Regions from separate parts of the Staphylococcus sp. SA22 genome, predicted to be linked through region 2. Evidence: riboswitches for the same ligand, from Rfam matches in the RefSeq annotation. Region 2 holds a riboswitch; the other holds the start of a gene.
What was found. A riboswitch is a leader RNA that binds a small molecule or an ion and turns the genes downstream of it on or off. The one in region 2 is predicted to bind lysine.

Region 1: linked by a shared signal. The riboswitch ahead of ACXQH5_RS01055 (aspartate kinase) and the one ahead of ACXQH5_RS08640 (amino acid permease) in region 2 are both predicted to bind lysine.

What each region holds. Positions count from the first base shown of each region.
Region 1 covers NZ_JBSZQY010000001.1:228,331-231,771, reverse strand. Annotated here, with positions in the region: gene ACXQH5_RS01060 (ABC-F family ATP-binding cassette domain-containing protein) at 1-836, shown strand, start outside; lysine riboswitch at 1,439-1,614, shown strand; gene ACXQH5_RS01055 (aspartate kinase) at 1,696-2,901, shown strand; gene ACXQH5_RS01050 (aspartate-semialdehyde dehydrogenase) at 2,965-3,441, shown strand, end outside.
Region 2 covers NZ_JBSZQY010000008.1:72,587-76,027, forward strand. Annotated here, with positions in the region: gene ACXQH5_RS08640 (amino acid permease) at 1-1,262, opposite strand, end outside; lysine riboswitch at 1,408-1,583, opposite strand; gene thrS (threonine--tRNA ligase) at 1,689-3,441, opposite strand, start outside.

The DNA.
Region 1 (3,441 bases), on a different contig from region 2:
AGAAAAAAGAAGAAAAAATGAAAGAGTTACAGGACTTTATTGCTCGTTTCTCAGCTAACGCTTCTAAATCTAAACAAGCAACAAGTCGTAAAAAACAACTTGAGAAAATTGAATTAGATGATATTCAACCATCATCAAGAAGATATCCTTTCGTTAAATTCACGCCTGAGCGTGAGATTGGTAACGACTTATTAATCGTTCAAAATCTTTCTAAAACAATTGACGGCGAAAAAGTATTAGATAATGTATCATTCACAATGAATCCAAATGATAAAGCGATTTTAATTGGAGATAGTGAAATTGCAAAAACAACATTACTTAAAATATTAGCTGGCGAAATGGAACCAGACGAAGGTTCATTTAAATGGGGTGTTACTACATCATTAAGTTACTTCCCTAAAGATAACTCAGAGTTCTTTGAGGGTGTAAATATGAATCTCGTTGATTGGTTAAGACAATATGCTCCTGAAGATGAACAAACAGAAACATTTTTACGTGGTTTCTTAGGTCGTATGTTATTTAGTGGTGAAGAAGTTAAGAAAAAAGCTAGTGTGCTTTCAGGTGGAGAAAAAGTACGTTGTATGCTAAGTAAAATGATGTTATCAAGTGCGAATGTACTTTTACTTGACGAACCTACTAACCACTTAGACTTAGAAAGTATTACTGCTGTCAATGATGGTCTTAAATCATTTAAAGGTTCTATCATCTTTACTTCTTATGACTTCGAATTTATCAACACGATTGCAAATCGTGTTATCGATTTAAATAAACAAGGCGGCGTTTCAAAAGAAATTCCATATGAAGAATACTTGCAAGAAATCGGCGTTTTAAAATAAATATAATATGTAGAATTTCTTTTCGAAAATCTCTGTGTTGAGGCCCGGCTAACTTGCACATTTTTGTAAGTTGACTTACTGTCACCTTCTATATTGGGACTTATTCCCCAACTGGTATTGTTTGTAGAAATTAGGAATCCAATTTCTCTATGCGTGGCGCCGACAAGGGGTGAAAAAAGCTAGCTACAAAGTCATTTTCATTCAGTCAACTACTGTCAATATAACATTGCAGGGTCTAGGGCATTGATTCATGTCCGAGACTATATTCAATTTAATAGACATTAACTGGGCGTCTCGATGCTAATGTTTATAGCATCGAGGTGTCCTTTTTATTTTATTTTTTAACACATCAGCATAGTGAACACCCCTTCTCTAAATTACAAATACAGTTATCAACGCATTAAAAGAGTATATTTATTTAATGTGCATATTGAGTATGCTATAAGTATTTTGGATTTTATTTTTCGAAAAGTCTCATTATCACCACCTTTTATAATATAAGCAACGCTATAACTTGAATTTTCAGGTTATTCCAAAAAATCTAAATTATCGGTTTACATTCATATTTGTCATATGTATAATGAACACATACCAATTTAATAATATTTTGATGAGGCGCATCAATCATGAGTAAAGTTTAGATTACTGTCTGCTAACAGCTGAATTTGAAAGGGTGCGATGCCGAAGCGATTATAATAGCAGTTATAATTTGTTGGACTTTTTGGTTAAGAGCTGAGAGTTTGTCATTATTTAAAAATAATGGAGTGCATCACTTGTATATAGATTAAGAGCAAGTTCGCATTCCGAACTTGTTCTTTTTTTATTATTGTGTGCCCTTCCTAACAATTAGGAGGATTATATGGTAACAAGAAGTGTGTTGAAATTTGGCGGATCATCCGTCAGTGATTTTACAAAAATAAAAAGGATCGCTGAAATGTTAAAGGAGCGGGTCAATCAAGATGAACAATTAATTGTCGTTGTAAGTGCTATGGGTAACACAACAGATGAATTAATGACGAATGTATCGACATTGACTAAAACACCAAAACAACAAGAATTGGCATTATTATTGACAACCGGAGAGCAACAAACTGTATCTTATTTATCAATGGTATTAAATGATATCGGTGTGAATGCCAAAGCAATGACTGGCTATCAAGCGGGTATTAAAACCATTGGCCATCATTTAAAAAGTAAAATTGCTCAAATTAATCCTCAAACATTTGAACAAGCCTTTCAAGAAAACGATATTTTAGTAGTTGCTGGATTTCAAGGCATCAATGAACATCAGGAATTAACAACTTTAGGCAGAGGTGGTTCTGATACGACCGCTGTGGCACTTGCTGTTAGTAATCAAATACCTTGTGAAATTTATACCGACGTTGATGGTGTGTATGCCACTGACCCAAGACTTTTACCAAAAGCTAAACGACTAGACATCGTCTCATATGAAGAAATGATGGAAATGAGCGCTTTAGGTGCTGGTGTACTTGAAACAAGAAGTGTTGAATTAGCTAAAAACTATAATATCCCTTTATATTTAGGAAAAACTTTATCGAATGTGAAAGGAACATGGATTATGTCAAATGAAGAAATATTAGAGAAAAAAGCAGTTACTGGTGTGGCTTTGGATAAACATATGATGCATGTAACAATTAGTTATCCCCTACCTGACAATCAGCTACTTACACAACTATTTACGGAACTTGAAGAAGGCGCTGTAAATGTTGATATGATTTCACAAATCGTCAACTTGGATGGGCTACAACTATCCTTCACGATTAAAGATAGTGATTTTCATCAAATTTCTATGATTCTTGAAACATTAAAGAATCAATATGAAGCATTAGCTTATAAAATCAATGAGCATTATGTCAAAATTTCATTAATTGGCTCAGGTATGCGTGATATGTCAGGTGTGGCATCAAAAGCATTTTTGACATTAATTGAAAATAATATCCCTTTCTACCAAACAACAACATCTGAAATAAGTATTTCATACGTCATTGATGATTTTAATGGGCAACAAGCGGTAGAAAAACTATATGACGCATTTAACATTTAATGGTAAAATGATTGTTAAAATATTCTAAAAATTGGAAATTATTATAAAATGGAGTGACAAGTTATGACAAAATTAGCAGTTGTGGGTGCAACAGGATTAGTAGGAACAAAAATGTTAGAGACATTAAATCGTAAAAATATTCCTTTCGATGAATTAGTATTATTTTCATCAGCACGTTCTGCAGGGCAAGAAGTTGAATTTCAAGGAAAAACATATACAGTTCAAGAATTAACTGATGCTCGTGCAAGTGAACATTTCGATTATGTATTAATGAGTGCTGGTGGCGGTACAAGCGAACACTTTGCCCCACTCTTTGAAAAAGCTGGTGCAATCGTTATAGACAATTCAAGTCAATGGCGTATGGCAGAAGATATTGATTTAATCGTTCCGGAAGTCAATGAACCTACATTTACAAGAGGTATCATTGCCAATCCAAACTGCTCTACGATTCAATCTGTTGTACCTCTAAAAGTATTACAAGATGCCTATAGATTAAAACGAGTGGCATATACAACATATCAGGCGGTATCAGGTTCAGGG
Region 2 (3,441 bases):
GGAAACAATTTAGCTGTATATTTCAATTTAGATTTATCATAATTTTGTTTATCAAATGCTCTTCTAAATCGGTAATGACTCACTGCAATACCTACCCAGGCAATAAAGCCAGTTAACCCACTTGCAGCAACGATATATTGATAAGCACCTTCTGTAACACTTTGTACCACAAATATGATGACTACAATAATTGCAGTTACTAATAAAGACATATATGGCACACCATTTTTATTTGTTTTCCCAAATGTTTCAAACGCCAATTTATCTTTACTCATTGAATATAGCATTCGAGTTGAAGCATACATACCTGAATTACCTGCTGATAAAACTGATGTTAAGATAACTGCATTCATAAATGAGGCTGCAAAAGCAAATCCTGCATTTTTAAAAACTAGCGTAAACGGAGAGGTTGCAACGTCATTACCGCCTCCCATTAATGCACTACTATCATAAGGAATTAACATACCGATAACAAAAATGGCTAAAATGTAAAATAATAAAATTCTCCAGAATACTTGTTTAATCGCTTTCGGCACAGCACGTTCAGGATTTTCTGATTCACCAGCTGTAATACCAATTAACTCAGTACCTTGGAATGAGAAACCAGCGATTAAGAATACACCTAGAATTGATAACAAACTTCCTCCTAAGTTGCCACCTAAAATAGGTCCTTCACCTTTATTAAATATTTCAAATCCTACAAAATGTCCACCCATAATTCCTACAATCGTTAATAAACCAATAGCAATAAAAACGATAACTGTAACAACCTTTATTAATGCAAGCCAATATTCACTTTCACCATAGACACGAACCGATAACGAATTCAGACTAAAAATTATAACTAAGAACAACGCACTCCATGCCCAAGCGGGTATGCCTTGCAATGGTGTCCAATATTGAATGACTTGTGCTGCAATCGTAATATCTGCTGCTACAGTTACTACCCAGTTAAACCAATAGTTCCAACCAAGCGCAAACCCTAAAGATGGATCAACAAATCTTGTAGCATATGTACTAAATGAACCTGATACTGGCAAATAGGTAGCCATTTCGCCAAGTGACGTCATTAAGAAAAATACCATTATTCCGATAATTGCGTATCCTATTAATGCACCCAAAGCACCTGCATCATGAATTGCTCCACCAGAAGTTACAAATAAACCTGTACCAATACAACCCCCAATCGCAATCATAGAAATATGACGATCTTTAAGTCCCCTTTTGACAACATTGTTACTTTCATTTCGAACTTTTGACATATAAGCTCCCTTTCCATGTTTTAGAGGCCAAGTAATAAATAACCTTTATTTACTTTCATACCCTTTTTTTACAGAACATAGTGATATTAAAAGTAAAAAAGTGGCTACATACCTTTAAGATATGCAACCACTTTGGCAATTATCTATATAAGGTAGCACATCACATTCTGTGACAGTACAGTTCCTATTCGAAAACTGTCCCAATAGATATAATTTATGGTTCATATCTATTTCGGCATCTTTACCTTTCACTTGTTCAACTTATGTACCATAAATACTTCTGACAAGTTACTAATTAAACATGCAACCTCTAACTCAATTTAATATTTTAACTAACTTGTAATATACAGGATTCATCACGCATAATCAACCCTGTAAAACTTGATACGCAATAAAAGTTTCAAAGCATTTTATTGCGACAACTGTCTATCTATGTTTTTTCAAACGAATTTCATCAACTAGATTCCAGATAAATTCATCTTTTTCAACTGTTTCTTGGTCTTGTGATCCATATTGACGCACATTCACTTGATTATTTTCAACTTCCTTATCCCCAACTACGATTTGATAAGGTATTTTTTGCATTTGAGCTTCTCTAATTTTATAACCCATTTTTTCATTACGGTCATCAATACTTACACGAACGCCTTGAGATTTCAATTCGTCTTGTAATTGGCGCGCATAATCATAATGTAAATCAACGTTAACTGGAATGATTTGAACTTGTTTTGGCGCTAACCAAGTTGGGAATGCACCTTTAGTTTCTTCAGTTAAAAATGCTACAAATCGTTCCATTGTTGATACAACACCACGATGAATAACAACTGGACGATGATGTTCACCATCTTGACCAATATAAGTTAAATCAAAACGTTCTGGTAATAAGAAATCAAGTTGTGCTGTTGATAATGTCTCTTCTTTACCCATCGCTGTTTTAACTTGAACATCTAGTTTCGGACCATAGAATGCTGCTTCACCAATCGCTTCTTCGTACGATAAGCCAAGCTCATCCGCTGCCTCTTTAAGCATATTTTCAGCTTTATTCCACATGTCATCATCATCAAAGTACTTTTCTTTATCTTCAGGGTCTCTATAACTTAATCTAAAGCTATAATCCTCGAAACCAAAGTCTTTATACACATCAATAATCATGTTTACAACGCGTTTGAATTCTTCTTTAATTTGATCAGGTCGAACAAAGATATGTGAATCATTTAAAGTCATACCACGAACACGTTGTAATCCTGATACAGCACCACTTGCTTCATATCTATGCATAGTTCCTAGCTCAGCGATACGGATAGGTAATTCACGATATGAGTGTGGTTTATTCGCATAAATCATCATATGATGTGGACAGTTCATTGGACGTAATACCATAGATTCAGTTTCGTCTAACTGCATTGGTGGGAACATATCTTCTTGATAGTGATCCCAGTGACCAGATGTTTTGTATAAATCAACATTAGCAAGTACTGGTGTATAAACGTGGTCATACCCCATGCTAACTTCTTTATCAACAATGTAACGCTCAATTTCACGTCTAATTGTTGCACCGTTAGGTAACCATAATGGCAAACCAGCACCAACTAATTGGCTATTTGTGAATAATTCTAACTCTTTACCAATTTTACGATGATCACGTTCTTTACGCTCTTCTAACATTTGTAAATGTGCTTTTAATTCTTTTTTATCAAAGAAAGCAGTACCGTATATACGTTGTAACATTTTGTTGTTACTATCTCCACGCCAGTATGCACCTGCTGTAGATAATAGTTTAAACTCTTTAATTTTAGCTGTTGATGGAACGTGAACTCCACGACATAAATCAGTAAAATCACCTTGACTATATAATGTTACATTTTCATCTTCAGGAATCGCGTCGATTAATTCTAATTTGTATTCATCATTGCTGAATAACTCTTTCGCTTCATCTCGTGAAACCACTTTTCGTTCGATTTTCATATTTTCGTTAACGATTTGTTTCATTGTTTTTTCAATTTGTTCAAAGTCATCAGATGAGATGTTTTGGTCAATGTCGAAGTCATAGTAGAAGCCACCTTCTATTACAGGACCAACACCAAATTTAACATTACCATATAATCTTTTAATCGCATGTGCCATTAAATGTGCAGTAGAATGACGTAATACCTCTAACGCTTCTTCACTACCTGGTGTC